Regions from separate parts of the Comamonas jiangduensis genome, predicted to be linked through region 3. Evidence: predicted binding sites of a transcription regulator. Region 3 holds the regulator's gene; each other region holds the start of a gene.
What was found. Region 3 encodes sigma-54, which starts transcription at its own class of promoters, with help from an activator protein. Its sites were predicted from a motif close to TGGCANGNAANCTGCTTT; they were not measured.
Positions count from the first base shown of each region.

Region 1 (7,714 bases), on a different contig from region 3:
TTGAATCACCGCCTCTCGTCCTAACAAAGCGCCTGTGTAATGCATTGTCATTGCGTGCCCCTTCGTTCCAGTGCCACTGCATGCATCAGTGGTCACGCAATTGATTGTTGAATGCATCCCCTATTAGCCCTTGTGGGAATACAACCCGAGATCGAGCAATCACCCGAGAAAAATTTGCGTGAGGCATAAAACCCATAGCACCAAGGCACTAGCTAGCCAAGCGTTACAGCGACCAGTTATGTCGCACCCAAACCAGTTTCTCCAAATTTAACTGCAGCGTTTTTGCCTGTTGCGTTAACAAAATTTTCACATCTACTGGCAAGTTTTTGCGTAGCGCACGATGGTACGCAAAAAGCAAGCTGCGCTCGCGCCGCTCGCATACTTCAAAAGCCTCTGCGGGAGTCCATTCCGAGAGTCGAGATCTGAATGCCATCCATCCCACATATAGCCGCTGCGGCCAATGACTCACCCAGCTTAAGGGAACTTTATTGCTATGGCATAAGGAGCCCAGCACCCGAATAAATCGTTGCAACAAATCGATATGCCGCTCAATAACCTGTTGTGCAAAATCATTCACAGGCACAGAGCGCATACTCCAAAGGTCACGTAGCAGCGTTTGGCACCCTTTATGCAATGGGTAGAGTACGGTGGGCAGATCGCGCACGGGCATCACGTTCAGGGACATGCTTTGCCTATTGTGAATTTGTGCACGGGCATGCATCCAGGCATCTTTCACCGCTTGGCGCACTTCTCGCCATGGCAGCAAACTGGTTGTAGTCTGGGCACCCCACTGCATCTCTAGCTCTTGTACCAACTCTGCGAAGCCAGCATCCGGATGCTGCAAAGCAGCTATCCAGCCCAGTTCATACGCAGGCTTATATTGGTCGTAGCCTCTACCAGCCACGTAATAAGGCTCTTGAGCAAACTGTATGTGCCAATACGCGTTCTCTTGTTCAGAGACTATGAGCATTTGGTGATCCGTGGTCATCGCTGACACCTGAACGCCAGGCGCTGCCGTCGGAAGACCATGTCTGTAACAAACTGGGTACTTGAACATACCTTTGCGTGAATAAAAGGGAATGGATGCATGCGGGTCAATCGTGAAGCGCTCGCAAAATTGAAGCGAGTACTAGCTTTATCGGATTGTCGGACACGGCAAGCCCCCAGATGGTCGGCATAGGCAAGCGCTGGATGTAGGACTGGCCACATAGACCCCACCTTCTGAATTTCTCGCGCATAAAAAAAGGCATATGCGTGCATATGCCTTTGTGCTGGTAGCAAGGTAGCTATTAATTTTCTGAAGCTACACGCTCAGCACCATCCAACCCCAGCTCTTGAATTTTTCGGGTAATGGTGTTGCGACCAATCCCCAAACGCAGCGCAGCTTCCATACGCTTGCCATGGGTCAGACCCAAGGCCGTATTGATCAAGCTCGACTCGAAGCGCTGGCTCAAAACGTCCCACACCTCTTTGCAATCGCTTTGCAAAAGCTTTTTGGCTTCGACTTCCAGCAATGCTTCCCAACCTTGCGATGCCACAAGTTGTTGAATCGCTGCAGGCTCTGGCTGCGAAGACAGTGCCGCCACTGGCTCGCTAGGGCTTGGCGTCACACTGGACACTGCTGTCTGCGCCAGCATCTCAGTCGGCGCAGCTGCCAGCACCTCTGGTGGCAAATCCTGCAAGGAAATTTGCTGTGCAGGAGCCATCACCGTCAGCCAGTGGCAAATATTCTCCAGCTGGCGCACATTACCGGGAAAGCTGAACTGCGCCATGCGCTGCAATGCGGCTTCGGAAATGCGCTTGGGCTCCACACCAAGCTGCTTGGCACTGCGCTGCAAAAAATGCTTGACCAGCATGGGGACATCTTCGGCACGCTCGCGCAAAGAGGGAAGGCGCAAACGGATCACATTCAAACGATGGAACAGGTCTTCGCGAAATACTCCGTCTTTGACGCGCTGCTCCAAATTTTGGTGCGTCGCTGCAATCACACGCACATTGCTTTTGACCGCCGTATGCCCACCCACGCGGTAAAACTGACCATCGGACAAAACACGCAGCAAGCGAGTTTGCAAATCAAATGGCATGTCGCCAATTTCATCAAGAAATAAGGTGCCCCCCTCCGCTTGCTCGAAGCGGCCACGCCGCTGGGTTTGCGCCCCTGTAAATGCGCCACGCTCATGCCCGAACAATTCGGACTCCAGCAAATCTTTAGGAATAGCAGCTGTATTGATGGCGACAAATGGTCCACCAGATACTGGTGAGTGCTTGTGCAAAGCACGGGCAACCAGCTCTTTGCCCGAACCAGACTCGCCCGTAATAAGTACCGTCACGGCACTTTGGCTCAACCGCCCAATCGCACGAAACACATCCTGCATGGCCGGGGCTTGGCCCAGCATTTCTGGCATGACCGTTTGGCGCTCTTCCGCAACTTGCTCGCGCTCACTTTCTTCCACTGCACGGCGAATCAGCTCAATTGCCTTGGGCAGATCAAACGGCTTGGGCAAATACTCAAACGCGCCACGCTGAAAGGCAGAGACCGCGCTGTCCAGATCCGAATAGGCCGTCATGATGATGACAGGCAGATCCGGCTGCTGGGCATGAACCTCTTCTAACAGTTGCAGCCCCGATCCACCTGGCATACGGATATCGCTCACCAGCACTCTGGGGCCTTGCTGTGCAGGATCACCATCGGGCAAATCAGCCAATGCAGCGAGCACCTCACGGGGATTGCTAAAGCTACGGGTTTCCAAATTTTCGCGAGCCAACGCCTTTTCTAAGACGAAGCGGATCGAGGGGTCGTCATCTACTATCCAGATCGGCTTCATATGCTGTATTTACCTTCCGTTGCTTGTGCTTCAAAGACTTCGGACTTAAGGCAACGGGATGAGGATACGAAAATCCGTACGCCCAGGCATGCTCTCGCATTCAATGAGTCCGTGGTGACGCTGAATAAATGTCTGCGCCAGTGGCAATCCCAAGCCTGAGCCGCCATCCCTGCCAGTCACCAACGGATAAAAAATCCGTTCCTTGATGTGATCTGGCACGCCGGGGCCGTTATCGATGACATGCAATTCCAATGCCAGTCTGTGGCGCTGGCGACCAATTGTGACTTGACGCACCACGCGCGTACGCAGCGTGATCTCCGCATCTCCTGTGCACACCTTCTCCGACAGCACTTGGGCCGCGTTTTGCACAATGTTGAGCAAGGCCTGTATGAGCTGCGCTCGATCCCCTTTGAATTCAGGAATCGAGATATCGTAATCACGGCGAATTTTGAGCCCTTGCGGGTATTCCAGCAGCACCAGCGAACGTACACGCTCACACACCTCGTGAATATTCAAATCCACCAGCTGGTGGGGATGGCGGTGTGGGGCCAGGAGACGATCCACCAGGCTTTGTAGCCGGTCTGCTTCATGAATGATGACTTGGGTGTATTCCTTGAGCTCTTTGCTCTCCAGATCCATCTCCAACAACTGCGCCGCACCACGGATACCGCCCAGCGGATTTTTAATCTCATGGGCCAAGTTGCGTACCAGCTCTTTGTTGGCCTGCGCTTGCTCTACCAAGCGCTCTTCTCGGTCTTGGCGCGCCTGCTGCTCCAGCACCCAAAGCTCAATCAACCGCAAATCGGTGTGCTCAACAGCTGTCACTGTCACGTGGACGAATAAGGGGTCTTGCGCAGGGCGTTGTAGCCCCGTATCAAAGCTCATGGCGGCATAGCTGGGGCGCTGCCCATCGGCAGTATCCAGGCCCGCTCGCAGCAAAGAAGGCGCCGACAAATAGGGGGCGAACTCTGCCCCTTCCAGCATCCGCCGAGACAGACCCACCGCGCCTTCAAGCGCCGCATTGGCAAACACGATGCAACCTTGCGCATCTACCACCACCGCCAGCGTAGAGAGTAAATCCAAGGCGGCAAAACGTTGTGCAGCGGCAGTAGCATCAAGCGGCATGCAATCTATCTTTCCAAAAATCAACCACCATTGTGGCGCGCCAGCTCACGCTGAATGCCTGCCACATCAGCCTCTTGTCTGGCAATGTTGGCTTTCAGTGCCTCTAAGCGTTCGTTAAAAACCTGCGGGTTACGCAACTCCAGTGCAGTTTTCGTTGGATTGCCACCGTTGTATTCGGCTTGCAGCGCGCTGAGCTTTTCCTGCGCCTTCTTGAGCTCACCTTGCAAAATAGCGCGCGCATCGTTGTCACGGGCTTTTTGCTGGTTGGCATCTACCTGCACCGCAGCACGGTTGCCCGCAGGCGCAGGCTTGCTGCTCTCAGCGGGTTTATTCGCTGTACTGCCGCCCCCACCGGTGTGAACCACCGTCACATGGCCCCCCTCCACCACTTGGCAATTGCGCTGCTTGGCCACTGCTGCGCTGTTGGTGTACTCGTTCCCACAGCGATAAATACGCTCTTGCGCTATGGCATTGATTTGTGCCGATCCTGCCGCAATGCAACAGCCAAGCACCACCATCCATCGATTCATTGTTATGCCTCCATTCAAGAGTGAGCCGCGTGTACTCCAAGACTCACGGTATGGCTGCATTGTGCTATGCACGGCACAACTTGTCCTTGATTTGCCAGATAAGTATCTGCATGTTTGCCACAAAAAAAGGCAGCTACAAAGCTGCCTTTTTGAGTTGCTTATTGGCGCAGTCTGAGCCAATTACAGCGAGTAGTACATATCGTATTCAACTGGGTGCACCGCTTGGCGGAAGCGCGTGACTTCACCCATCTTCAACTCAATGTAAGCATCGATCATGGAATCGCTGAACACACCACCCTTGGTCAGGAAGGCGCGATCTGCATCCAGCGCTTCCAGCGCTTGATCCAGGCTATGGCACACGGTAGGCACCAACTTGTCTTCTTCGGGAGGCAGGTGGTACAAGTCCTTGGTCGCAGCTTCGCCGGGGTGAATCTTGTTTTCCACACCATCCAGACCAGCCATCAGCAGCGCTGCAAAACCCAAGTAGGGGTTCATCAGTGGATCGGGGAAGCGGGCTTCCACGCGGCGACCCTTGGGGTTGCTCACATAAGGAATGCGGATCGAAGCCGAGCGGTTCTTGGCCGAGTAAGCCAGCTTCACAGGCGCTTCAAAGCCGGGCACCAAGCGCTTGTACGAGTTGGTACCGGGGTTGGTGATGGCGTTCAGGGCACGGGCGTGCTTGATGATGCCGCCGATGTAGTACAGCGCAAAGTCAGACAGACCGGCATAGCCGTCACCGGCAAACAGGTTCTTGCCGTCCTTCCACACCGACTGGTGCACGTGCATGCCAGAGCCGTTGTCGCCAGAGTAAGGTTTGGGCATGAAGGTGGCCGTCTTGCCGTAGGTGTTGGCAACGTTCCAGATCACGTACTTTTGCAGCTGGGTCCAGTCAGCACGCTCCACCAAGGTGGAAAAACGTGTGCCCAACTCGTTTTGACCAGCACCAGCCACTTCGTGGTGGAACACTTCGACCGGGATGCCCAGCGATTCCAAGATCAGCGACATTTCAGCGCGCATGTCTTGGGTGCTATCGACTGGAGGCACGGGGAAGTAACCGCCCTTGGTACGGGGACGGTGACCACGGTTACCACCTTCAAACTTGGTGCCGGTATTCCACGGTGCCTCGTACTCTTCGATTTCAAAGAAGGGGTTGTGAGGCTCTGTACCCCAGCGCACGCCGTCGAAAATAAAGAATTCGGGTTCGGGACCGAAGTACGCGGTGTCGCCCAAGCCGGAAGCCTTCAGGTAGGCTTCAGCGCGCTTGGCCACCGAGCGGGGATCGCGGTCATAGGCCTTGCCGTCACCGGGCTCGATCACGTCACACTGCAAGATCAGCGTGGTTTCTTCAAAGAAGGGGTCGATGTTGGCGGTGTTCGGGTCGGGCATCAACAACATGTCCGATGCTTCAATACCCTTCCAGCCTGCAACCGATGAACCGTCGAAGGCGTGGCCCGACGTGAACTTGTCTTCATCAAAGTGCGACAGCGGCACAGTCACGTGCTGCTCTTTGCCACGGGTATCAGTGAAGCGCAGGTCAATAAACTTGACCTCGTTTTCCTTCACTAGGTTCATCACATCTGCAACGGTCTTAGCCATCAGGTTCTCCTGGAAAAGCGCTTCATAGAAAGTACAAAGTTAGCAAAGCAGTTTGCGTGCCAACCCGTGCCAGCTGCGCCAACACACTTTCACAAGCATAAGGCCATGAAGTCTTTGTCTTCACGGCCTTATCAAATTCACCATTTTGGTGCAAATCTAACGAACCCCTCCGAGCCCGTCTTCTTGGCACCATTTTAGTTCGTAAGCACGCACCATATTGATGCATTCAGCATTTCATCCGTTGGATTGCACCAATTAAGACATGCATCTATCGCAGCAGCTGTTTGAAGCCCTCCGTGTGCTAGGCGTTTCATTCGGGGGCACGCTCTTGCGCTGCACGTAGACTGTGCAAAGCTGCCAGCGTGTAATGCGCAAACCACAGTGATGCAAAAGCCAGCACCAGCGCATACATCCAAACCGCCAACGGAATCAATACCCAAAAGGCTGCGGCAAACACCACCCCGGAAGCCCACACCAAACTGGGTGCAGCGCCGATGTAGCCACAAACCACGCCCATCAGCATCAAGCGATAGCGGTGCGTGTGCAAAATGGCCTGGCGCTCTGTCTTGCTGGCATGCTCGGCCAAGGCATCAAAGGTCATGAGCCGGTAAGTCAGCCAGCCCCCAATCAGCGGCGGCAGCACCAGCACGAAGGGAGGCACTAGCCATAGGGGCAGAGACAGCAATAAGGCCAGCAAAGCCAGCGCAGTTGCGCACAGTGCCCACCACGCGCTGCCCACCCAGCCTGCTCCGTGTTTGCGCTGCAGGTGCGCAAACCGCCGTGCGGCGACCAGCTCAACCATCTGAGGCGTCATCACCACCGACACCACAGCCAGGGCGATCATGATCATCACGGGGCTCACCAGCAGCACCACGGTGACAGCCGCAGCCACCGCACTGGCTGCCGCCGTGGCTGTCCCCATCCAGCTCCACAGCGATTGCAGCCAGCTGGCGCGCTCCAGCCAGGATTGCACCGTGCCTACCGATGCATCCCACCAGAACATCCCAAACAGCGCTGCCATCACAGCAAGCAGCAGCAAGGGGAACAAAGACCACGCCATCACCCGCACCCGCAGGCAATCGGCCAAAGCACGCCACAGGGCATCCAACATCATTTGCATGCGCACAGCATAGCGAGGTGCCCGTGCAGCTGCAGGCATGGCACATGCAAGCCAACAGGTTGCACAAAAACCATAGCTGCTAGCGCTTGTTGTTCATAAATTTCAGATAGTTTTTCATGTGAAAGCATTGTTCGAAAAGCACAAGCTGCTCCTTTATTTTTTTTATTCAAAGCACCTTGATGTCTCACATGGACACAAAAAAAGGAGCCTTCGGGCTCCTTTTTTCGCGAAGGCAAGCTGCAATTACAGCTTCCACTTCTCCATCAGCTTTTCAGCAGTCAGGTTGTCATAGCCTTCAAAAGGCTGGTGAATCCAAGGATTCGTGGGCAAGTCTTCCACCGAGTAATCGGCCTGGAAAGTCGACACACCCTTGGTCCAGATCACGGCAGTGCGCAGCTCTGTAATAGGGGCATAGTTTTCCTTCAGACGCTTGACCACGGCGTTCAGCGTCACACCGGTATCGGCCAGATCGTCCACCAGCAGCACGCGGCCCGCAATCTCACCCTTGGGAGTCGCGA
Region 1 covers NZ_JARXOV010000024.1:46,736-54,449, reverse strand. The annotation lists gene QEP12_RS16145 (MoaF-related domain-containing protein) at 1-51, opposite strand, end outside; gene QEP12_RS16140 (hypothetical protein) at 224-988, opposite strand; gene ntrC (nitrogen regulation protein NR(I)) at 1,290-2,825, opposite strand; gene glnL (nitrogen regulation protein NR(II)) at 2,871-3,950, opposite strand; gene QEP12_RS16125 (hypothetical protein) at 3,971-4,480, opposite strand; gene glnA (type I glutamate--ammonia ligase) at 4,661-6,076, opposite strand; gene QEP12_RS16115 (EI24 domain-containing protein) at 6,387-7,196, opposite strand; gene QEP12_RS16110 (phosphoribosyltransferase) at 7,440-7,714, opposite strand, start outside.
Region 1: a site for sigma-54 is predicted at 6,121-6,138, ahead of glnA (type I glutamate--ammonia ligase). Genes of this name have one in related genera too.

Region 2 (7,714 bases), on a different contig from region 3:
CAGCGGGGGCAGCGAAATCTTGAACGCCTGGGGGAACACCACGTCCAGAAACACGCGGCTTTTGGGCAGGCCCAGGGCGCGGGCCGCTTCGGCCTGGCCACGGGGCACGGCGTTCAGGCCCGCGCGCACAGCTTCGGCGTTGTAGGCGCCCACGTTGAGCGACAAGGCCACGCAGGCGGCGGCAAAGTCCGGCAGGCTCAGCCACGGCACCAGCACGGGCAGCGCAAAGTACATGAACAGAATCTGCACCAGCAGCGGCGTGCCGCGAATGATCCAGATGTAGGCGCCAGAGACGCTGCGCAACAACGCATTGCCCGAGGTGCGTGCCAGCGCGGCGAACACACCCAGCAGCAGGCCGACAGCGCCGCTGATGAGGGTCAGGTACAGCGTGGTGCGCGCGCCTTCGGCAAATTCGGCCGCGTGGTCCCCGATCGGTTCGGGCATCAGGCTGAGCAAGTCACCCAGCAAGGACACGACCACCACCATCAGCAGCAAGGCGGTGATGAGGGTGGCATTGCTGCGCTGTGGACGGCTCCAGTGGGAGGGCCAAAGGGCGGTAAGCATAAGAAAAACGGGGTTGGTGAAACAAAAAACGCCCTGCCAGCGGTGGCAGGGCGTTGGCAGGGGCGCGGCAGCGCCATGCTGGCGCGCCTGCCCACTGCCACTTCGCAGGTTTAGTCAGGGCAACGAATGTCTTCCTGGAACCACTTTTGCGAAATCTTGGCGTAGCTGCCGTCCTTCAAGGACTCGGTAAACGCCTTGTTCCACGCGTCCGCCAGCGGCTGGTTGTCCTTGGCGACGGCAGCGGCAATCTTTTCCACAAACAGCAACTCGCCCTGGTGGAACTTGATCTTGGGGTTTTTTTGCAGCATTTCCTTGGCCAGGAAACGCTCGGTCACCCACGCATCGGCGCGCTTGGTCATCAGCGCGTTCATGGCCGCTTCGTTGGTGGGGAAGTTCACCACGCGCTTCACACCGGCTACGTTCTTTTGCACGTACTCCAGGTAGGTGGTGCCAGTTTGGGCCGATACGGTCTTGCCGCTCAGGTCCTTGGCGCCTTGGATGGCAGCGTCGGTAGAGATCACCTGCGCGCCCGAGCAGTAGTGGGGCAGGGTGAAGGTGACGGCTTTTTCACGCTCGGGCGTGATGCCGTGCGAGGAGATGACCAGATCCCAGCGGTCTTGCTTGAGGCCGGTGAGCAGCGCGTCGAAAGAAATGGTCTTCCACTCCAGCTTCAGGCCCATCTTCTGGGTCATCAGCTCGGTCAAGTCCACTTCAAAGCCGGTCAGCTTCTTGCCTTCAAAGTAGGCAAAAGGGGCGTAATAGCCCTCGGTGGCCACACGGAGGGTGCCGTCCTTTTGGATGGCGTCCAAGCTACGGGCGTGGGCACCAGTAGCAGCCAATACTGCCAATGCGGCAGCGGCGATCACGGAAATGCGTTTCATGAGAAGTTCCTGGAGACAGTCGCAGGGTCCGGCCCCCGGCTCCAAGGGTTTGGAGCCTCCGCACGCACCACGCGGCGCGGAAACATAGGGGCCACAGCAGGGCACAAGATGCCCGCTGTGCCACCCGACCAACGGTGCTGAATGCACCGAAACGGGGTGGCCTGAGGGCGAAAGCAGCGCGTGATTATAGAAGTCAGCCTTCGTTGATGCAGAAGGGCGCTGGAGCAGCCCCGATGGCTTTATGCCCAGTCGCGCCGTGCAGCGGGCTAAGCGCCAAAGGCATCCCAGCCGGTTTTGAGAATCAGCAGGCCCACCACCACGATGAAAATCACGCGCACAAAGCCCGCGCCGTGGCGCAGGGCCATCCAGGTGCCCAGCACACTGCCCAGCACGTTGGCCACCGCCAGCGGTACGGCAAAGTGCCACCAGACATGGCCTTTGAGCGCAAACAGGGCAATCGCGGCGATGTTGGTGGTGACGTTCATCAGCTTGGCGTTGATGGAGGCATTCAAAAAGTCATAGCCCAGCAGACGCACCAGCAAAAACACAAAAAAACTGCCCGTGCCGGGGCCAAAAAAGCCGTCATAAAACCCAATCACCAGACCAATGCCTGCGGTGAGCCACTGCGTGGCGCGCACGCTGTGGCGGGGGGCGTGGTCGCGGCCCAGCTCTTTTTTGGCCAGTGTGTAGAGCAGCACGCCCAGCAAGATAAAGGGCAGCAGCTTGCGCAAAAAGTCGGGGTTGACCAGCGTCACCGCCCATGCGCCAACAAAAGCGCCCACCCCTGCGGCCACGATGCCCGGCGTGATCGTGGCCCAGGTGATGGAGATGCGGCGGCTGTATTGCCAGGTGGACATGGCCGTGCCCCAGACGGCTGCGCTTTTGTTGGTGCCAAACAAGGTGGCAGGCGCGGCGTGGGGGAAAGCAGCAAACATGGCGGGCACCAGAATCAGCCCGCCACCGCCCACGATGGCATCCACAAAACCTGCGAGGGCCGAAGCCAGAGAAACAAAGATCCATTCCATGATGGGCTGCATTGTGCGCTGGCTGGTTGCCCCAAGCTGTCACTTGCCCAAACAAAAAGCGCCGGGGGTGCCGGCGCTTTGGAAAGGCATCTCATTGGTGGATGCTTTGTAGATATTGGTCTGGTTGTGGATCGAGTTGTCTCCTCGGGCCCTCCGTGCTGCCACACCTTGGTGCGCGCTAGAGTGGGGTCAATGTAAGCCTTGCTTCGGGATGGTGCATCGGGGATTTCCCGCAAGGAGCGGGTGCGGTGTCTGACAAGCATTAGTTGAGATTGCTTTACGTGGTGGCATGCACGCCTGCTTTGCGCAGGCACGGCTTGTGCTTGGTGGCCTGCACCAAAAATCCACGGGAGAGGTCGACATGCAGATGCGCAGCAAACTGTGTAGGCGGTGGGGGTGGGGTGTATGGCTGGCTTTGCCGCAGGCGGTGCAGGCGCAGCAACTGGTGGGCTTGGCGCAGATGCACGCTGCCGACACCGCATGGGTGCTGGTGTCGGCCACGCTGGTGCTGTTGATGACCTTGCCCGGTGTGGCGCTGTTTTATGCAGGCATGGTGCGGCGCAAGAATGTGCTGAGCACGCTGGCGGCGGTGCTGGGCACCGCCTGTGTGGTCAGTGTGGTGTGGTTTGCGGTGGGCTATTCGCTGGCGCTGACGCCCGGCACGCGCTGGCTGGGTGGGCTGGATCGCTGGTGGTTTGGCGGGCTGGACTACCAGTTGGTGGCGCAGCAGGTGGCCGTCAGCCCCATGGCGCCGCACATTCCCGAGGCGGCCTATGCCTTGTTTCAGCTCACGTTTGCCATCATCACGGCCGCCTTGATCGTGGGCGCCTTGGTGGAGCGCATGCGCTTTGGTGCGCTGATGCTGTTCATGGCGCTGTGGAGCCTGCTGGTGTATGTGCCCGTGGCGCACTGGGTGTGGGAGCCCGGGGGCTGGCTGGCCCGCATGGGCGCGCTGGATTTTGCAGGGGGCACGGTGGTGCACGTGAATGCGGGTGCGGCGGGGCTGGCGTGTGCCTGCTATTTGGGCAAGCGCGACGGCTATGGCAAAGAAGCCTTTCAGCCCTACAACCTGGGCTGGACCATGCTGGGCGCATGCTTGCTGTGGGTAGGCTGGTTTGGTTTTAACGGGGGCTCGGCCCTGGCCGCCGATGGGCGTGCTGCATTGGCCATGGTGGTCACCCATTTGGCAGCGGCGGGGGGCGCCTTGGGCTGGGCAGCGGGCGAGTGGTTGCTGCACCGCCGTGCATCGCTGCTGGGGCTGTGCTCGGGCCTGGTTGCGGGGCTGGTGGCCGTCACGCCGGCGGCAGGCTATGTGGGCATGGGGGCGGGCCTGGGCATTGGGGCGGTGGCCGGTCTGGTTTGCTACTGGGGCGCCACGGGGTTCAAGCGCTGGCTGGGCGCTGATGATGCGCTGGACGTGTTTGGTGTGCACGGTTTGGGCGGCATGGTGGGCGCCATCCTGACCGGGCTGCTGGCCAGCAGCACCATTGCTGGCGTGCAAGGCAATGTGCTGGCGCAAGCCGTGGCGGTGGTGGCCGTGGCAGCCTTTAGTTTTGCGGCTACCTGCGTGCTGATGTGGGTGACGGATCGATTCCTACCGGTGCGCGTGGAGCTGCCCGACGAGCAGCAGGGGCTGGACATCAGCCAGCACCGCGAACACCTTGGCCCGTGATGGCCAGCGCATGACCGAGCAAGGAGTGGAGCGATGAGCAGCAATGAACGCATGGCCGTGGCGGCGCATTTGCATGTGGCCCTGCGCCGCAAAGCGGGGCGGGTGACCGATACCGACTGGATGGCGGTCAACGATGCCTATGCCCGCGAAGTGGTGCGTGTGGCGCGGGCCTGTGCCCACGAAGAGGGGGATGCCGCACTGGCAGCGCTGGCGGCAAAGCTGGAAGCCCACATCGGCGCACCCGCTGCGCAAGGGCCGCAGGCAATGCCCCTGCAGGAACGCCTGCCCCCGCTGCGTGGGCTGCAGGCCGGGGCGCCGCCGTCTGCGCCGGAGCTAACTTCGGAGGATGCGGGGCGCTACATTGGACGGCTGCGCTAAGCCCAAGGCCGTGTTGGCAGCACCTGGACTGGCTGGCGTTGTGCGGGCGATGGGCCATCAGGTATGGGCCGTGTCGCGCAGGGGCGCCGTTGTGCCCCGCTGGCCTGGCATGCGGCGGGGTAGTGGAAGGCTCGGGGCAATTAATAAATAAAAAGAGAGCTGCTAGCGCTTGTTATTGCTGGGTTTTGAATAGTTTTCATATCAAAACCAAGCAAACACGTACGCTGGTAGCTCTCTTTTTTGTTTAGAGCGTAAGCGAAGCGGCCTCGGCGTCTGGCTGTGGCACGGGCTGCGCGCGGGCGGGTGCTGCGGCGTTGAGGCCGTGGCGTGCTTTGTGGTCGGCGCGGATCCATTGCGCAGCTTTTTCGGCCAGCATCAGCGTGGGGCTGTTGGTGTTGCCACTGGTGATGGTGGGCATGGCCCCGGCATCCACCACGCGCAGCGCCTGTATGCCGCGCACGCGCAGGTGGCTGTCCAGCACGGCCATGGGGTCGGTGTTGCGCCCCATTTTGGTGGTGCCTACGGGGTGGAAGATGGTAGTGGCAATGTCGCCCGCCAGGCGGATCAGCTCTTCATCGGTTTGGTATTGCACCCCGGGCTTGAATTCTTGCGGCTGGTAGCGCGCCAGCGCAGATTGGCTGACGATGCGGCGCGTGACGCGCAGGCTCTCGGCGGCCACGCGCTGGTCTTCGGCGGTGCTCAGGTAATTGGGCGCAATGCTGGGCGCATCTTCAAAGTTGGGGCTGCGGATGTGCACCGTGCCGCGGCTGGTGGGGTTGAGGTTGCAGACGCTGGCGGTGAACGCGGGGAAGCCGTGCAATGGCTCACCAAACGCGTCCAGCGACAGCGGCTGCACGTGGTATTGCAAATTGGGGTGCTCCAGCTCCGGGCGGCTGCGGGTGAACGCCCCCAGTTGCGAGGGCGCCATGCTCATGGGCCCGGTGCGGTGCAGCAGGTATTCCCAGCCAATGCGCAGCTTGCCCCAGCGGGTGGCCGCCAAAGTGTTGAGGGTGGTTGCATCGCTGACTTTGTAGACCGAGCGAATTTGCAGATGGTCTTGCAAGTTGGCGCCGACGCCGGGCAGGTCGTGCACCACCGGAATGCCCTTGGCGTGCAGCAAATCGGCCGGGCCAATGCCCGACAGCTGCAGCAATTGGGGCGAGTTGATGGCGCCCGCACACACAATCACCTCTTCGGTGGCGGTGACGTGCTCCATGCCGTCACCCGTCCACACATTCACGCCGGTGCAGCGCACCGAGCCATCGGCCTGCTTTTCGGTGATCAGGCGCATGGCCTGGGCCGAGGTCCACATCTCAAAATTGGGGCGGCCATAGCACTTGGGCCGCAAAAAGGCTTTGGCGGTGTTCCAGCGCAGACCGTCTTTTTGGTTGACCTCAAAGTAGCCCACGCCTTCGTTGCTGCCGGTGTTGAAGTCGGGGGTGGCGGGAATGCCCGCTTGCTGCGCGGCTTGCGCAAACGCATCCAAGATGTCCCAGCGCAGTCGCTGTTTTTCAACGCGCCATTCGCCCTTGCTGCCGTGCAGCGCAGCAAAGCTGGCGTCGTGGGGCTGGCCTTCATCCAGTCGCCAGTGGCTTTCATGCCGCTTGAATGCGGGCAGCACGTTGTCCCAGGTCCAGGCGTCATCGCCGGTCAGCTGGGCCCACTGGTTGTAGTCGCGAGCCTGGCCGCGCATGTAAATCATGCCGTTGATGCTGGAGCAGCCACCCAGCGTCTTGCCGCGCGGGTAGCGCAGGCTGCGGCCGTTGAGGCCAGCGTCGGGTTCTGTCTGGTATAGCCAGTCGGTGCGGGGGTTGCCAATGCAGTGCAGATACCCGACCGGAATGTGGATCCAGTGGTAGTCGTCTTTGCGCCCTGCTTCCAGCAGCAGCACGCGCACATTGCGGTCTGCGCTCAGGCGGTTGCAGAGCAAAGCACCTGCGGTTCCGCCCCCAATAATGATGTAGTCGAATGTGGTTTCGCTCATGGTGTGCGCTTGTCAACAAGCCTCCGGGGTGGGGCCGCAGCAAGCATTTTGGAGGGCTGGTGCCGCCTGTCGATAGGGAAAGCGTGTAGTCCATGGCTTACTTTGTCACGGGGTGTGCAGCCCTGGCTGACAGGCGTGCTGGCGCTGAACCTTCGGCGTCGGCGCAGAAAGCTTGTAAGCTTGAGGCAACTTGGCTCTCTCCCGCACTATGAAAGACAGCACCCCTCGCCTTCACCCCACCTCGACCCCAGAGGGTGCGTGGGTGCAGTTGCAGGGGCGCTGGGGTGCCGCGGAATTGGGGCAGCGTGCGAACTGGGAGGCGGTACAAAAAGCCTTGCGCAGGCATCCTGCGGGTGCCGATCAAGGCTGGGATTTAGCACAGCTGGAATGGCTGGACCACATTGGCGCACAGTTGCTGTGGAACCACTGGCAGCAAGCATGGCCCGCCAGGCTCCAAGCCAGCGATGCGCAAAAAGCCATGCTGGCGCGCATTGCGGCATTCCAGCAGGCCCCCGTGCCCGAGGCCCCGGCACTGGGCTGGATGGGGCATATCAACCAACTGGGGTTGCTGGTGTTGCGGGCGCTGGGTCATTTCCAGCACTTGGTGCAGCTGATTGGCCAGCTGGCCCTGGACTTGGGGCATTTGCTGCGCAACCCGCGCAAAGGCCCGTGGCGGGATTTTTCAGGGCACCTCTACAGCATGGGTGCAACGGCGCTGCCGATTACAGCGCTGGTGGGTTTTCTGATTGGGGTGGTGCTGGCCTACTTGATGGCACTGCAGCTGCGGCAGTTTGGCGCAGAAGCCTTTATTGTGGACATTCTGGGCATCTCGCTGATCCGGGAATTGGGCCCCTTGCTGGCTGCCATTTTGGTGGCCGGGCGTTCCGGCTCCGCCATCACGGCGCAGATTGGCGTGATGCGTGTAACCGAAGAGCTGGACGCCATGCAAGTCATGGGTATTCGCCACGGCTTCAGGCTGGTCATGCCCCGTGCCATGGCGTTGGCCGTGGCCATGCCCTTGATCAGCTTGTGGACCACGCTGGCCGCGCTGGGCGGCGGCATGCTGGCAGCGGATGCGACCATGGGTATTTCTGCCGCGTATTTCTGGGAGGCCTTGCCCAATGCCGTGCAAATTGGCAATTTGGTGTTGGCGGTGGCCAAGTCGGTGGTGTTTGGCGTGTTCATCGCCTTGATCGGCTGCCACTGGGGC
Region 2 covers NZ_JARXOV010000004.1:164,641-172,354, forward strand. The annotation lists gene QEP12_RS05005 (amino acid ABC transporter permease) at 1-564, opposite strand, end outside; gene QEP12_RS05010 (ABC transporter substrate-binding protein) at 675-1,445, opposite strand; gene QEP12_RS05015 (sulfite exporter TauE/SafE family protein) at 1,712-2,470, opposite strand; gene QEP12_RS05020 (ammonium transporter) at 2,838-4,142, shown strand; gene QEP12_RS05025 (hypothetical protein) at 4,176-4,520, shown strand; gene QEP12_RS05030 (GMC family oxidoreductase) at 4,765-6,504, opposite strand; gene QEP12_RS05035 (MlaE family ABC transporter permease) at 6,713-7,714, shown strand, end outside.
Region 2: a site for sigma-54 is predicted at 2,779-2,796, ahead of QEP12_RS05020 (ammonium transporter). Genes of this name have one in related genera too.

Region 3 (7,714 bases):
CGCAAAGCGGCGCAAGATGCCAGCGGGAATCTTGCGGGCGATTTGTGCGGCCTCAATCACCACCGTGCCCGAGCCGCAGCAGGGGTCGTACAGCGGCTGTGGATTGGGGCCATGCGGGTTCCAGCCCGTGGCGGCAATCATGGCGGCGGCCAGGGTTTCCTTGAGCGGTGCATCGCCCTTGTCTTCGCGCCAGCCGCGCTTGAACAGCGCTTCGCCCGTGGTGTCCATGTACAGCGTGCAGGTGTCGGTGGTCAGGTGCATGTGCACGCGTACGTCAGGGTGGTGGGTTTCCACGCTGGGGCGCACGCCGTTGCGCTTGGCGCGGAAGCGATCGGCAATCGCATCCTTGACCTTGAGGGCCGCAAAATTCAGGCTGGTCAGCGGGCTGTGCTGGGCCGTCACCTCGATCTTGAACGTTTCTTTGGGCGTGAACCAAATTTCCCAAGCCACCTCGCTGGCAGCGCGGTACAGATCGTTCTCGCTGCGGTACTCGGTGAACGACAGCTCCACCAGCACCCGCTGGGCCAGACGGCTGTGCAGATTGAGCAGCATGGCGTCGCGCCACATGGCGCGCACCATGACACCGCCCCGGCCGGTGAGCACGTCGTCCTTGCCCACGCCCGTAATAGCGCGCACTTCGTCGGCCAGAAAACCCTCAACGCCAGCGGCGCAGGGCAAAAACAAATGCAATTGGTTCATAGCAGGGGTCCAGCATACGCGAGCCGCCTCGCCGTGGTGTGGCTGCCGGCAGACTCCCGCTGAAAGCAAAAACGCAGCGTCAGCCGCTGCGTTCTCGATGATGTTCTAGGAGGTAATTTTAAAGGGCCGTGCCGACCTGCGCTACTGCACAGGTATCAACCCGGCGCTGCGCGTGCTTAGAGCGCCTTGCGCAGGTTCGCTGGTGCAATTTTGAGCGCTTCGCGGTACTTGGCCACGGTGCGGCGCGCGCATTCAATGCCTTGTTCCTTGAGCATCTCGGCAATCTGGCTGTCCGACAGCGGCTTTTTGGTGTTTTCGGCCGCCACAAACTGTTTGATCAAGGCCCGCACCGCGGTGCTGGAGGCATTGCCGCCCGTCTCCGTGCCCAGCCCGGAGCCAAAGAAGAATTTCAGCTCATAGGTGCCGTGCGGCGTGGCCATGTACTTGGCCGTGGTCACGCGGCTGATGGTGGATTCGTGCAGGCCCAGCTCATCGGCAATGTCGCGCAGCACCAGCGGGCGCATGGCCAGCTCGCCATGCACGAAGAAGTTCTTTTGCCGGTCAACGATGGCCTTGGACACGCGCAAGATGGTGTCAAAGCGCTGCTGCACGTTCTTGATGAACCAGCGCGCCTCCTGCAGCCGCTGCTGCAGGCCGGCGTGCCCGTCGCTGCCCTTGTGGCTGCGCAGGGCGTTGGCATACACATCGTGCACGCGCAGGCGCGGCATGACATCCGGGTTCAGCTGCACGCTGAACTGCGCCAGGCCATCGCCCCCCTTGCGCGACGTTTTCTTGACGATGACATCGGGCACGATGATGTGGCGCTCCACATCGGCAAAGCGCCGCCCCGGTTTGGGCTCCAACCGCGCAATCACACCCAGCGCGGCGCGCACCTTGGCTTCGGGCAGGCCACAGGCCTGCATCAGTTTGCGCACATCGCGCCGCGCCAGCATGTCCAGCGGCTGCGCGCAGACCTGCAGCGCCACCTCCAGCAGCTCGTCCTGCGGGTCCTCGCGGTGCAGGTGCAACAGCTGCAGGCGCAGGCATTCGGCCAGATCGCGAGCGCCCACACCCACCGGCTCCAGCGACTGCAGCAGGCGCAGGGCCACCGTGAAGCGGTGCACCAGCTCGTCCAACTGCTCCAGATCGTCGGTGCCAGCCAGCCCCTCGGCCAGCTCCTGCAGCGAATCTTCCAGGTAGCCGTCGTCGTTGAGGTTTTCGATCAGAAACCTCAGGGCGTAGCGGTCGAGTTCGGACAGGCGCAGCGACAGCGCCTGCTGGTGCAGAAAATCGGTCAGCGACTCGTGGCTGCCCGCCAAGTCCAAGGCGGTGGGCGCGTCGTCATCGTCGTTGCGCTGGCCGCGTGCGGAGGCCTCACCGCCCCATTCACCCTCATCGAAGGACGACATGTCCACGCTGCCGTCGCCTTCCCAGTCATTGGGCACATCGCTTTCCGGCGCTGAAAATTCTTGGTCTTTTGAGCCTTCAGCGCTTGCTGCGCCTGCGCTGTCAGCTATGGAATATGGAGAGTCGTCCGCCGTATCCGCATCCCCCTGCGGGGCGGTATTGGCACTGTCGAGGCCAAATTCTTCACGCGGCGCATCCTCGGTCGCGATCTCGAGGAAAGGGTTGTCGTCGAGCATCTGCTCAACTTCTTGGGACAGCTCCAGCGTCGATAGCTGTAAGAGGCGAATGGATTGCTGCAGTTGCGGCGTAAGTGCTAAATGCTGTGAGACCCGCAGTGACAAACCTGGCTTCAACGCTGTACTCCCTCTTTGTGCTCTCTCGACCCTTGTTGTTTTTGATAACGCTGCTGAGGAAGGTTACATGCGGAAGTGTTCGCCGAGGTAGACCCGGCGCACATCCGGATTTTCGACAATCTCCTGCGGCGTTCCCTGTGCTAGCACCGTGCCATCGCTGATGATGAACGCGTGGTCACAAATGCCCAAGGTTTCGCGCACGTTGTGGTCGGTAATCAGCACGCCGATGCCGCGCTCCTTGAGAAAGCCGATGATGCGCTGGATCTCGATCACCGCGATCGGGTCGATACCGGCAAAAGGCTCGTCCAGCAAGATAAAGCGCGGGTTGGTCGCCAGCGCCCGCGCGATCTCGACACGGCGGCGCTCACCGCCGGACAACGCCAGCGAGGGCGACATGCGCAAATGCTCGACGCGCAGCTCTTGCAGCAACTTGCTCAGCTGCACCTCAATCTCTGCCGACGACAGCGGCTTGCCCGCTGCGTCTTTTTGCAGCTCCAGCACGGCACGCACGTTGTCTTCCACATTCAGCTTGCGAAAGATCGACGCTTCTTGCGGCAGGTACGACAGCCCCAGGCGCGAGCGCTGGTGGATGGGCATATTGCCCACCGAGTGGCCGTCGATGAGCACATCCCCGCCGTCGCTGCGCACCAGGCCCACAATCATGTAAAACGATGTGGTTTTGCCAGCGCCGTTGGGCCCCAGCAAGCCCACCACCTCACCTTTTTGCACCGTGATGGAGACGTCTTTGACCACCTTGCGGCTGCCGTACGACTTGGCCAGATGGCGGGCCTCCAGCTTGCTGGTGCCTGCGATGTCTTGGGTCTGCTCAGCCATTACTTTCCTTGCAAATTCAGGGTGCCGGAAGGCTGCAAGGGCTGCGCTGGGGCGGTCGAGGGTGATGGGGCAGCGGTGGCCTTGGGCGCCAAAATAGCGCGCACGCGGCCCCCGGAGCCTGCGGGTGCCGACGAGGGCTCATTGCTGCGCTTTTCACCATCTACGGTAAACACGTCGGTCAGATTGTTATAGGTGATGACGCTGCCCATGATGTCGTCGCTGAGCTTGCCACCGGTATAGCGGCGCAACTGTCCACGGCGAATCAGCTTCACGTCATCGGTCTGGCCGTTGTACTCAATGACCTCGCCCTCGCCTTCGACAAACTCTTCAGGAGCGCCAGGCGCCGTATCACGCTTTTGCCGGAAAAACGCACGCTTGCCGGGTTCTGCCTTGACCACGCCATGCTGGTAACCCTGTGCATCTTGGCGCACATCCAGCTGCGCACCGCGCAACACGATCGAGCCCTTGGTCATCACCACATTGCCGGTGAACACACTGGTTTGCTTGAGCTCGTCATGGCGCAAGGCATCCGCTTCAATGTTCATGGGCTTGTCACGGTCAGCACGCTCGGCGTGCGCAATACCGGAAACGCCGACAAAGGCGGTCAACAAGAGGCAGGTGAGGAGTTTGGGTGTCATGTGGGCAGGGCACGTTTCTTGCAGCACATTGTAGTCATGCATGCTCGTTTTCCATGAAAAAAGCCCGCACAAGGCGGGCTTTGTGGCTGTGCAAGGGCTGGCAACCCTGTCTGCATCACGCGTTGGCGCTTTGTGCAACCAAATGCTGCACCACATTCAGCACGTTGGTCATGCTGCCTGCGCGCGGGCCATCGGTGTAATAGCGGCCGGCCACGCCCATGGAAGGCACACCTTCCACGTCGTAGGCTTGCTGCAGCGCGGTGGCCTTGCGCACTTGGCTGGACACGTTGAACGAGTTGTAGATTTCCTTGAACTTGTTCACATCCACGCCTTGCTTGGCCACCCAGTTGAAGATGTCCTCATCCTTGGCCAGCTTGTTGCGCTCTACGTGAATGGCGCGGAATACCTTGACGTGCATGGCATCAAAGTTGTCCATGGCCTGCAGCGCAAAGTACAGCTTTTGCTGGGGCACGAAGCTGGCGTTGAACGCCACCGGCACGCGGCGCACGACCACGTTGGCCGGGGCTTTTTGCTTCCAGGCCGCAAAAGTGGGCTCAAAGTCGTTGCAGTGCGGGCAGCTGTACCAGAAGAACTCCACCACTTCCACTTTGCCTGCGGGGGCTTCGGTGGGTGCAGGCTTGGAAAGGCGCACATAGTCCTTGCCTTCCTTGGGGGCCGCTTGCTGCGCGAATGCAGTGTTGGCACCCCAAGCCAGGGAAGTTGCAGCAGTGGCTGCGGCCAAAGAGAACTGGCGGCGTTGCATCAAAGAGACTCCTTCACGAGATATGGTTGGTATTGAGCATAGGTCGCTCAAAAAGTTCATTGCTGCACGCGCACCAAGGCCGAATCCACCCCAGCGCCGTCCAATTTTTGCTTCAGCTGCTCCGCATCACCACGTTTGGCGAAAGGGCCCACGCGCACGCGGAACACCGGGCGTCCATTTTGCTCACGCTCACTGATGCGCGCTTCCCAGCCCAGCATCGCGAGTTTGGCACGCTGGGCATCCGCATCACCTTGGGTGCGGAACGCGCCAGCCTGGACAAAATAGCTAAATCCGTCCGAGCCAGCGTTGGCGGTGCTGGCGGCCGCCTTGGCTTCTGCCGCAGCTTTGGCATCGGAGGCTTTGACCTGCGCCTTGGCCAAATCACCCAGCGGGTCTGCCGTAGCCGCTGGCGGCTTGGCAACCGGATCAACCGGGGGAGTGGCTACCGAAGTGCCAGGCGCTTCTGGCGCTGCCGCAGCAGGCGCCTGGGGCGCGCGTGAAGGCGAGCTGCCGTAGAGCGGCGAATTGGGGTCCCAACTGCGGTTGCGCTCCTGTTCGGTTTTCTCGATGTCGCGGTGCTCGCCCTTGTTGAGGAAAGGCACTGGCACTTTGGTGACGTACACCGCCACGCCCAGCGCAATGCCCAAGCCCAAGATCAAACCAATGATGAGCCCCAAGATGGTGCCACCACGCTGCTGCTTACCCATAAAACCGCCTGTCACGTTGCTTGTTGTTTCGCTTACATGCGCTCGGGTGCACTCACACCCAGCACAGCCAAGCCATTGTGCAGCACTTGCGCAGTCGCAGCGACCAGTGCCAGACGCGCCAGTTTCACGGCCTCGTCGTCCACCAAGATACGCTCTGCGTCGTAGTAGCTGTGGTAGGCGGAAGCCAAATCTCGCAAGTAGAAAGTGACGTCATGCGGGGCGTTGCCAGCGGCGGCGGCCGTCAGCATTTCGGGGTACTTGGCCAGCAGCAGCATCAGCGCCTGGGCCTGAGGCCCCTCCAGTGCAGACAGATCCACATCCTTGAGCGCAGCCACACCCGCGCCACCAGCTTCTTGCCAGGCACGCAGCACGGACTGGATGCGCGCATGCGCGTACTGCACGTAGTACACGGGGTTGTCGTTGTTCTGCGCCACGGCCAGGTCCACGTCGAAGGTGTACTCGGTATCGGGCTTGCGGCTGAGCAGGAAGAAGCGCACAGCGTCTTTGCTGGTCCACTCGATCAGGTCGCGCAGCGTCACGTAAGATCCGGCGCGCTTGCTGATCTTCACTTCTTCACCGTTGCGCACCACACGCACCATGGTGTGCAACACGTAGTCGGGGTAGCCCTTGGGAATACCCACATTGGCCGCCTGCAAGCCCGCGCGCACGCGGGCGATGGTGCCGTGGTGGTCCGTGCCCTGGATGTTCACCACCTTGCCGTAGCCACGCTGGAACTTCTGGATGTGGTAGGCCACATCGGGCAGGAAGTAGGTGTAGTGGCCGTCGGACTTGCGCATCACGCGGTCTTTGTCGTCACCAAACTCAGTGGACTTGAGCCACAGCGCGCCGTCTTGCTCATAGGTGTAGCCGCTGGCGATCAGGCGCTGCACCGTGTCGGCCACGTGGCCATTGGTGTAGAGGCTGGACTCGAGGTAGTACTCGTCGAACTTCAGGTTGAACGCCTGCAAGTCCTTGTCCTGCTCGTTGCGCAGATAGGCCACGGCAAAGTTACGGATGTTTTCGTAGTCCTCGACATCCCCGTTGGCGGTGAACTCGCGGTCATCGGCCTTCACGGTTTCCTTGGCCAGGAAAGCAGCCGCGATGTCGGCGATGTAGTCGCCGTTGTAGAAGTTCTTGGCCAGCGGGTTGTCGCTGTCGGTCGGCCAGCAATCGTCACCGGGCTTGAAGCCCTTGGCGCGCAACTGGGTGGACTTGGTCAGGGTATCAATCTGCACGCCCGCGTCGTTGTAATAAAACTCGCGGTGCACCTTCCAGCCCTGGGTGGCATACAGGTTGCTGATGGCGTCGCCAATGGCCGCCTGGCGGCCGTGGCCTACGTGCAGCGGGCCAGTGGGGTTGGCAGACACAAACTCCACCAGGATGTTTTCGCCGCGGTCGGCCTGATAGCCAAACTGCTCGGCCTGGCCCAGCACTTCACGGATGATTTCTTGCTTGGCGGCGGGCTTGAGGCGAATGTTCAAAAAGCCGGGGCCTGCGATCTCAATCGCGTCTACCCACTGCTGGAAAGGTGCTGTGGCCATCAGAGCGGCTTGCAGCTGCTCGCCCAGTGCCCGGGGATTGGCCTTCAGGGGCTTGGCCAGTTGCATGGCTGCCGTACAAGCGAAATCGCCATGGGCTGCCACTTTGGGGTTTTCAAACGCAGCGCGTGCGCCGGCGCCTAGCGAAAGGGTTTCGAGCTCAGCCGCCAGCGCGGCGAGCAATTCTTGTTTGACAGAAAGCATCGGGCGATTTTACGTGCGCAGGGCACAATCTGCCCAAGCCTTGAAAACACGCATACAGGGCATCCGATAAACGTCAGGGAGATGGTTGTGCAAACTTCACGCTGTGCGCTGGCCTGCTTGCTGCTGGGCGTGGCCTTCCAGAGCTACGGCGCCAACACCCCATGCTCAGGGCGCAAAGGGGGCATCGACCATTGCATGGGCAGCCAGTTTGTCTGTAAAGACGGCTCCCTCAGCGCATCACGCAAAATTTGTAGCGATACCCGCGCCCCTGCTGCGGCGCGGGCTTTCCAGGCCCCGGCCGCTACCGACACCAGCTGCAGCTGCAGCTGCCGCAGCGGTGCGGTATGTACCGGCCCACGCGGCGGGCGCTATTGCCTCTCAGACAGTGGGCGCAAAAGTTATGTGCGCCGCTAAAGGTACCTGCCCACACTGGGCTACATGCCCCGCGCCCAGAACACGGCAATCACCGCGATCACGGGAATGATGTGGGCTTGCACCATGATCCACGTGCGCACCGCGCGCACCGCCTCGGGCTGGGGCAAGGTGCCCGCCCCATCCAGCGCTTTGAGCC
Region 3 covers NZ_JARXOV010000006.1:186,772-194,485, forward strand. The annotation lists gene QEP12_RS07195 (THUMP domain-containing class I SAM-dependent RNA methyltransferase) at 1-699, opposite strand, end outside; gene QEP12_RS07200 (RNA polymerase factor sigma-54) at 876-2,459, opposite strand; gene lptB (LPS export ABC transporter ATP-binding protein) at 2,523-3,293, opposite strand; gene lptA (lipopolysaccharide transport periplasmic protein LptA) at 3,293-3,931, opposite strand; gene QEP12_RS07215 (thiol:disulfide interchange protein DsbA/DsbL) at 4,047-4,694, opposite strand; gene QEP12_RS07220 (SPOR domain-containing protein) at 4,751-5,401, opposite strand; gene argS (arginine--tRNA ligase) at 5,434-7,143, opposite strand; gene QEP12_RS07230 (YdcA family protein) at 7,231-7,557, shown strand; gene QEP12_RS07235 (DUF2214 family protein) at 7,578-7,714, opposite strand, start outside.

Region 4 (7,714 bases), on a different contig from region 3:
CCCACCAACAGGTTCAGCGCCGCCTGTGCATTGCCGATCTCGCGGCGCATGCGGTTGTTGGTGCTGGCATCTTCAGCCCCTTCGGGCAGGGGCGTGACCTGTCCTGTGACGGGGTCGCGGGCTTCGCCCCCCCGCACGATGAAAGCCCGCTCGGCGGTGTACTGCACTTCACCATCGCGCAGCGCATTCAAAAAGTCCGAAACACGGGCTGCTTCACCCGTGGCCACGGCGTCTTGCATGGCGGCAATGCGGCTGTTGTTATCGCCATCGGCCATGGACAACGCTTGCTCGGTCGTCAGCGCCTGGGCTGGGGCCTGCCACAGGGCCATGCAGGCCAGCGCTGTACCCAGCCAGGGCCGGAAGGTGCGCAAGAAAGGGGTCAACATAGGTCTATCCAATTCACAAAAGGCCCGCTCGGGCGAACGGGCCTTTGGGGTGGAGGTGCAAGACGCGGCATCTGCTGCAGCACGGCTGCCGCGTCAAGCCGCCATCACTGCTTCGCGGGCTCGTCTTTTTTCTTGTCGTTGCCTTCGATGAACGGGCTCCAAGGCTGCGCTTTGATCGGGCCTTTGGTCTTCCAGACCACATTGAATTGGCCATCGGCCTTGATTTCACCAATCAGCACGGGCTTGTGCAGGTGGTGGTTTTTGGCATCCATGGTCAGCGTGAAGCCGCTGGGCGCCTTGAAGGTCTGGCCCGCCATGGCGGCAATCACTTTGTCAGCTTCGGTGCTCTTGGCCTTCTCAGCCGCCTGCTTCCACATGTGGATGCCGACGTAGGTGGCTTCCATGGGGTCGTTGGTCAGCGGCTTGGTGGACTGGCCGGGCAGGTTCTTGGCCTTGGCATAGGCGCTCCACTGCTTGATCCAGGCATCGTTGGTGGGGTTCTTCACGCTCATGAAGTAGTTCCACGAGGCTAGGTGGCCCACCAGGGGTTTGGGATCAAGGCCGCGCAGCTCTTCCTCCCCGACCGAGAAGGCCACCACGGGCACATCGGTGGCCTTGATGCCAGCGTTGCCCAGCTCTTTGTAGAAGGGCACGTTGGAATCGCCGTTGATGGTGGAGATCACCGCCGTCTTGCCACCGGCGGCGAACTTCTTGATGTCGGCCACGATGGTCTGGTAGTCGCTGTGGCCAAACGGGGTGTAAGCCTCCATGATGTCTTTGTCAGCCACGCCCTTGCTCTTGAGGAAGGCGCGCAAGATCTTGTTGGCCGTGCGGGGATAGACATAGTCGGTGCCCAGCAGCACCCAGCGCTTGGCACTGCCGCCGTCCTCGCCCATCAGGTATTCCACCGCAGGAATGGCCTGCTGGTTGGGCGCTGCACCGGTGTAGAACACGTTTTTCGACAGTTCCTCACCCTCGTACTGCACGGGGTAAAACAACAGGGCATTGTTTTCCTCATACACCGGCAGCACCGACTTGCGGCACACTGAGGTCCAGCAACCAAAGGTCACAGCCACCTTGTCCTGGCTGATCAGCTGCTTGGCCTTCTCCGCCGCCAGCGGCCAGTTGGAGGCGGTGTCGATCACCACCGGCTCCAGCTTCTTGCCCAGCACACCGCCTTTGGCGTTGATGTCCTCGATGGTCATCAGCGCCATGTCTTTGAGCGCGGTTTCTGAAATCGCCATGGTGCCAGACAGTGCATGCAGCACACCCACCTTGATGGTGTCTGCGGCCTGTACGGACATGGCCGAAAAGCCCATGCCCGCGACCGTTGCGGCAGCGGCCAAAGTATGGAGAGGGAAGCGGCGTGGGGTCATGAAAAGCTCCTCAGGGGTCAGGTTGAATGCGCCCGCCATCGGCAGACAGCGGTCTGCACACCCCTTTGCAAGCCATATGCCACTTTGACGAAGGCGCTCCACTTTCACCAAAGCGGTGCAACAAATAACGACAGACGGCAAACATGCACCAGGTTCACCACGCCACGCACCAAGAAAACCTGCAACCGCCGCAGTTGCAGACCATGCGGCACCACATTCAAGCAAGCGCATGCCGCCCTGTGCACCAAAGGCAGCACTGGCACGGCTTTTGCAAAAGATGGTGGCAAGCCCTGCTGCTGCTTTTGGCACCGCTGCCCCACACTGCCCTGGAGCTTTCTGCCAGCGTTCCATCTGCACCCGCTGCACCCGCCACCCCCGCCAACAGCCACGCGCTGGCCCATCACAACATTTAGAGCGAAAAAAATTATGGAACTGACTCCACGAGAAAAAGACAAGTTGCTCATCTTCACCGCCGCCTTGCTGGCCGAGCGCCGCCAGGCGCGCGGCCTCAAGCTGAACTACCCGGAAGCCGTGGCCCTCATCAGCGCCTTTGTGATGGAAGGCGCCCGTGATGGCAAAACCGTGGCGCAACTGATGAGCGAAGGCCGCACCGTGCTGACCCGCGCCGACGTGATGGAGGGCGTGGCCGAGATGATTCCAGACATCCAGATCGAGGCCACCTTCCCCGATGGCACCAAGCTGGTCACGGTGCATGAGCCCATCGTCTAGTCTCTCAAATTTCAAGCCTTTTTGGCCTCTAGCCCTTATTTGACCAGCGCTAACAGCTATGAAAACCACACACCTGATTGCCACCTCCGTTGCCGCAGCAACGGCCCTGCCCCTCACCGCCCTGGCCCACGCTGGCACTGATGGCGGTGGCCACCACAATTTTCTGGACAGCCTGATGCACGCCATCGCCCACCCCTTGGGGGGTGCCGATCACCTGGCCGCCATGCTGGCCGTGGGGGCCTGGAGCGCATTGGCATTTGGCCCGTCTCGCAAGGCCTGGGCCGCACCTGCGGGCTTTGTGGCGCTCTTGATTGCGGGCTGCCTTGCCGGTTTTGCAGGCCTGCATGTGCCCGCCATGGAGCCCATGATTGCCGCATCCGTTTTGGTGCTTGGCTTGCTCGTCATGGTGCAGCAAAAAATGGCTGTGGGCGCAGCCGCTGGCCTGGCCGGTGTGTTCTCCTTCTTCCATGGCGCCGCACACGGCTATGAGCTGTTTGAAGCATCCTTCGCCCCTGCGGCGGGCGTGATCGTGGGCATGGCCGCCGGCTCGGCCCTGCTGCATGTCACAGGCATGGTGGTGGGCCACCACGTCATGCAGCGCCACCACGCGATCGCCAAGGTGGCGGGCGGCCTGACTGCCATACTGGGCGCAATCATGCTCACGCGTTTAGCCTGAAGAAAGGGCTGCATATGATCCCAGGAGAAATTTTGGTAGACGAAGGCACGCACGTGCTCAACCCGGGCCGCGCCATCACCACGCTGGTGGTGAAAAACGCCAGCGACCGCCCCATTCAAGTGGGCTCGCACTACCACTTTGCCGAGACCAATGCCGGTCTGGACTTTGACCGTGCAGCAGCGCACGGCAAACGCTTGAACATTGGCAGCGGCATGGCCGTGCGCTTTGAGCCCGGCCAGCAACGCACGGTGGAGTTGGTGGATATGGGCGGTGCACGCAAGGTGTACGGCTTTCGCGGCCTGATTCAAGGGCCGCTGTAATGCCCCAGCGCCCCTTCTTACTACGTACATTCACTGCCCCCCAGTGGGGCACATGCCTCGCTTGCGGTGGCTCTACCGGAGACATGTGATGGCCACCATGGACAAACGCGCCTACGCCGAAACCTTTGGCCCCACCGTGGGCGACCGCCTGCGCCTGGCCGATACCGAGTTGATTGTTGAAGTCGAGCAAGACTACACCTTGGCTGCGGGCGGCTATGGGGAAGAAGTGAAGTTTGGTGGCGGAAAAACCATCCGCGACGGCATGGCGCAAAGCCAGCGCAGCCGCGAGCAAGGCGCCATGGACACCGTGCTGACGAATGCGCTGATCCTGGACCACTGGGGCATCGTCAAGGCCGACATTGGCCTCAAGGGCGGGCGCATTGCCGCGATTGGCAAAGCGGGTAACCCCGACACCCAGCCCGGCGTGGACATCATCATCGGCCCGGGCACGGAAATCATCTCCTGCGAGGGCCACATCGTCACCGCCGGCGGCATCGACACCCACATCCACTTCATTGCCCCACAGCAGATTGAAGAGGCGCTGACCAGCGGCATAACCACCATGATTGGCGGCGGCACCGGCCCGGCCACCGGCACCTTTGCCACCACCTGCACCCCCGGCCCCTGGCACATGGAACGCATGCTGCAAGCGGCCGACGCCTTCCCCATGAACTTGGGCTTTCTGGGCAAGGGTAATGCGGCACTGCCAGCCGGCTTGCACGAGCAGATCAGCGCCGGAGCCATTGGCCTCAAACTCCACGAAGACTGGGGCAGCACGCCCGCAGCCATCAGCAACTGCCTGGATGTAGCCGAAGAGACCGACACCCAGGTCGCCATCCACACCGACACGCTCAATGAATCGGGCTTTGTGGAAGACACCGTGGCCGCCTTCAAGGGCCGTACCATCCACACCTTCCACACCGAAGGCGCGGGCGGCGGCCATGCGCCCGACATCCTGAAGGTGGTGGGCGAGGCCAATGTGCTGCCCAGCTCCACCAACCCCACGCGCCCCTACACCATCAACACGCTGGACGAGCACGTCGACATGTTGATGGTGTGCCACCACCTGGACGCCGGCATTGCCGAGGACCTGGCCTTTGCCGAAAGCCGCATCCGCAAGGAAACGATTGCGGCCGAAGATATCCTGCACGACATTGGTGCGATCAGCATGTTCAGCTCCGACAGCCAGGCCATGGGCCGCGTGGGTGAGGTGATTTTGCGCACCTGGCAAACGGCGCACAAGATGAAGCAACAGCGCGGTGCATTAACTGGAGATGGTGCACGCAACGACAACTTCCGCGTCAAACGCTATATCGCCAAGTACACCATCAACCCGGCGATTGCCCACGGCATCAGCCACGAGGTGGGCAGCATCGAGGTGGGCAAGTGGGCCGATCTGGTGATCTGGAAACCAGCTTTCTTCGGCGTCAAGCCGTTTTGCATCTTGAAAGGCGGCAGCATCGCCATGGCCGCCATGGGCGACCCGAACGCTTCCATCCCCACGCCCCAGCCCGTGCACTACCGCCCCATGTTCGCCAGCTTTGGCGGCGCGATTGCCAAGACCTCGCTGACCTTTGTCTCGCAAGCGGGGCTGGCGGCCGGCATTGGCGAACGCTTTGGCCTGGCCAAGACCCTGTCGGCCGTGAAGGGCATCCGCGGCGTGCAAAAGCAGCACATGGTCCACAACGACCTGGCACCGCGCATGGAGGTGGATGCCCAGACCTATGCCGTGCGCGCCGATGGGCAACTGCTGACGTGCGAGCCCGCACGCAGCCTGCCCATGGCGCAGCGCTATTTCCTGTTCTGAGCGCTCACGCGCCGGGAGCTGTCTTATGGGCCTTGAACCACGCCAGCCAGTCGCCGCTGTCAATCACCGGCGCGGCCTGCACGGTCGCTGGCAAGGCCTCGTAGACCAGCACTGCCAGCATCTGCGTGCCGCCACCGGTCAGGGCCACGGGCACGGTGAGGGTGCGCTTGGTGTATTCGCCCGTGTCCTGGGGCCAGATGCCTTCGTAGCCGTCGAGCACCTGCTCCAGAGCCGCGTCCAGCGGATAGACCTCGGCCAGTACCTGCTGCGAGCCCTGCAGCACCAGGCCGGGGTACCAGCCCAGGTCGTGCAACGTGCCCGTCAGCGTGGTGCGACCCGTGATCACCATGCCGCCGCGCAGCCGCGCAATGTCATTCACCGCGCCGGTGCGCAGCGTGCCGTAGACGGCCACATGGCCCACACCGCAGGGCTGCCAGCCGGACTTATCAGACCGAGAGAGTTCAGAGGGGGTTGACATGTTTGTCATGCTATTGGATAGGAAAGCGCTTGGGAATGCACAAAGCGCGCCAGTCTGTAGCTCTCCTTTTGAAAGTACCCTATGTTGACCATCCACAAACTTCTGCCCCAGGGCCAAGGCCTGGCCAAAGTGCTGCTGCAGCGCGCCGCCACCGTCGAGCTGGACTGGGACGTGCGCCAGAAATCGCGCTTTGCCGCCACAGACAGCCAGGGGCGCGAACTGGCCATCTTCCTGCCGCGCGGCCAGGCCGTGCGCGGCGGCGACGTGCTGGTGGCCGAAGACGGGTCGCTGATCCGTGCCATTGCCGCGCCCCAGCGCGTGCTGAAGATCACCGCCTGCGCCACGCACGGCACCGCCTTTGACCTGATGCGTGCTGCCTACCACCTGGGCAACCGCCATGTGCCGATTGAGCTGCAGCCCGACCACCTGAAGATAGAACCCGACCATGTGCTGGCCGACATGCTACGCAGCATGCACATGACCGTGGTGGCGGCCGATCTGCCGTTCGAGCCCGAAGGCGGCGCCTACGGCGGCCATGTGACCAACGACGGACACAGCCACCACCATGGGCACGGGCATTCCCATGACCATGACCACGCTCATCCGCACGCACCCCAGTCTGCAGATGGCGACAGCTGCTGTGGCCATGCCCATGCACATCCCCATGCACACGGCCAAGGTGGTTGCGGATGAACACGCCCCTGCATCTGACGGCCAGCAGCTTCCTGCAGCTCATGTGGCTGGCATCGCCCGCCCTGCCGATTGGTGGCTTCTCTTACTCGGAAGGGCTGGAAGCGGCCGTCAATGCTGCGTTAGTTACTACAGAAGTTGAAGCATCGGATTGGATCGTCGAGCAGTTGCAACTGACGCAGTCACGCGGTGACATGGCAGCCATTGCCCAAGCTTTCCCCGCTTGGGCCTGCAATGACACGGCGCGCCTTGCCCAACTGAACGACTGGGTACGCCATACCCGGGAAAGCGGTGAGCTGCGCTTGCAAACCGAACAGATGGGGCGCTCCTTGGTGGAGTGGCTCAAAAACCGCTACGCCGCTGATAACGCAGCCCAAACGCAGGTGCAGTGGCTGGCCGCGCAAGACGCCAGCTACCCGATGGCCTTTGCCTTGGCCGCCCACCTGACGGGCGCCAACGCACGCGACGCGCTGCTGGCTTATGCCTTTGGTTGGGCCGAAAACATGGTGCAGGCCGCCATCAAGGCCGTGCCCCTGGGGCAGAGCGCGGGCCAGCGCATTTTGGCGCGGCTGGCCCAAGAGATTCCTGCCGCAGCCGAGCATGCCTTGGCACTGCCCGATGCCGCGCGCCAAGCTTTTTCGCCCATGCTGGCCATTTTGTCGGCCCGTCATGAACACCAATACTCCCGCCTGTTCCGATCATGAGTACTGCACTGCACCACATCCCCCACCGCACCAAAAAACTGCCACCGCTGCGCGTAGGGATTGGCGGGCCTGTTGGCTCGGGCAAAACCACCATCCTCGAAATGCTGTGCAAGGCCATGCGCGCAAAGTGGGACTTGGTGGCGATTACCAACGACATCTACACCAAGGAAGACCAGCGCCTGCTGACCATCAGCGGCGCCCTGCCGCCCGAGCGCATCATGGGTGTGGAAACTGGCGGCTGCCCGCACACTGCCATTCGGGAAGATGCGTCCATCAACCTGGAAGCGATTGACCGCATGCTCAAGGACTTTCCCAACGCCGACATCATCTTTATCGAATCCGGTGGCGACAACCTGGCCGCCACCTTCAGCCCAGAGCTGAGCGATCTGACGATCTACGTCATCGACGTGGCAGCGGGCGAGAAAATCCCCCGCAAGGGCGGCCCCGGTATCACCAAGAGTGACCTGTTTGTCATCAACAAAACGGACCTGGCCCCGCACGTGGGCGCAGACCTGGCCATCATGCGCAGCGACACCATCCAGCAACGC
Region 4 covers NZ_JARXOV010000013.1:61,344-69,057, reverse strand. The annotation lists gene urtB (urea ABC transporter permease subunit UrtB) at 1-386, opposite strand, end outside; gene urtA (urea ABC transporter substrate-binding protein) at 491-1,762, opposite strand; gene QEP12_RS11335 (urease subunit gamma) at 2,189-2,491, shown strand; gene QEP12_RS11330 (HupE/UreJ family protein) at 2,550-3,167, shown strand; gene QEP12_RS11325 (urease subunit beta) at 3,182-3,487, shown strand; gene ureC (urease subunit alpha) at 3,576-5,294, shown strand; gene QEP12_RS11315 (gamma-glutamylcyclotransferase family protein) at 5,299-5,772, opposite strand; gene ureE (urease accessory protein UreE) at 5,854-6,465, shown strand; gene QEP12_RS11305 (urease accessory protein UreF) at 6,462-7,166, shown strand; gene ureG (urease accessory protein UreG) at 7,163-7,714, shown strand, end outside.
Region 4: a site for sigma-54 is predicted at 2,020-2,037, ahead of QEP12_RS11335 (urease subunit gamma). Genes of this name have one in related genera too.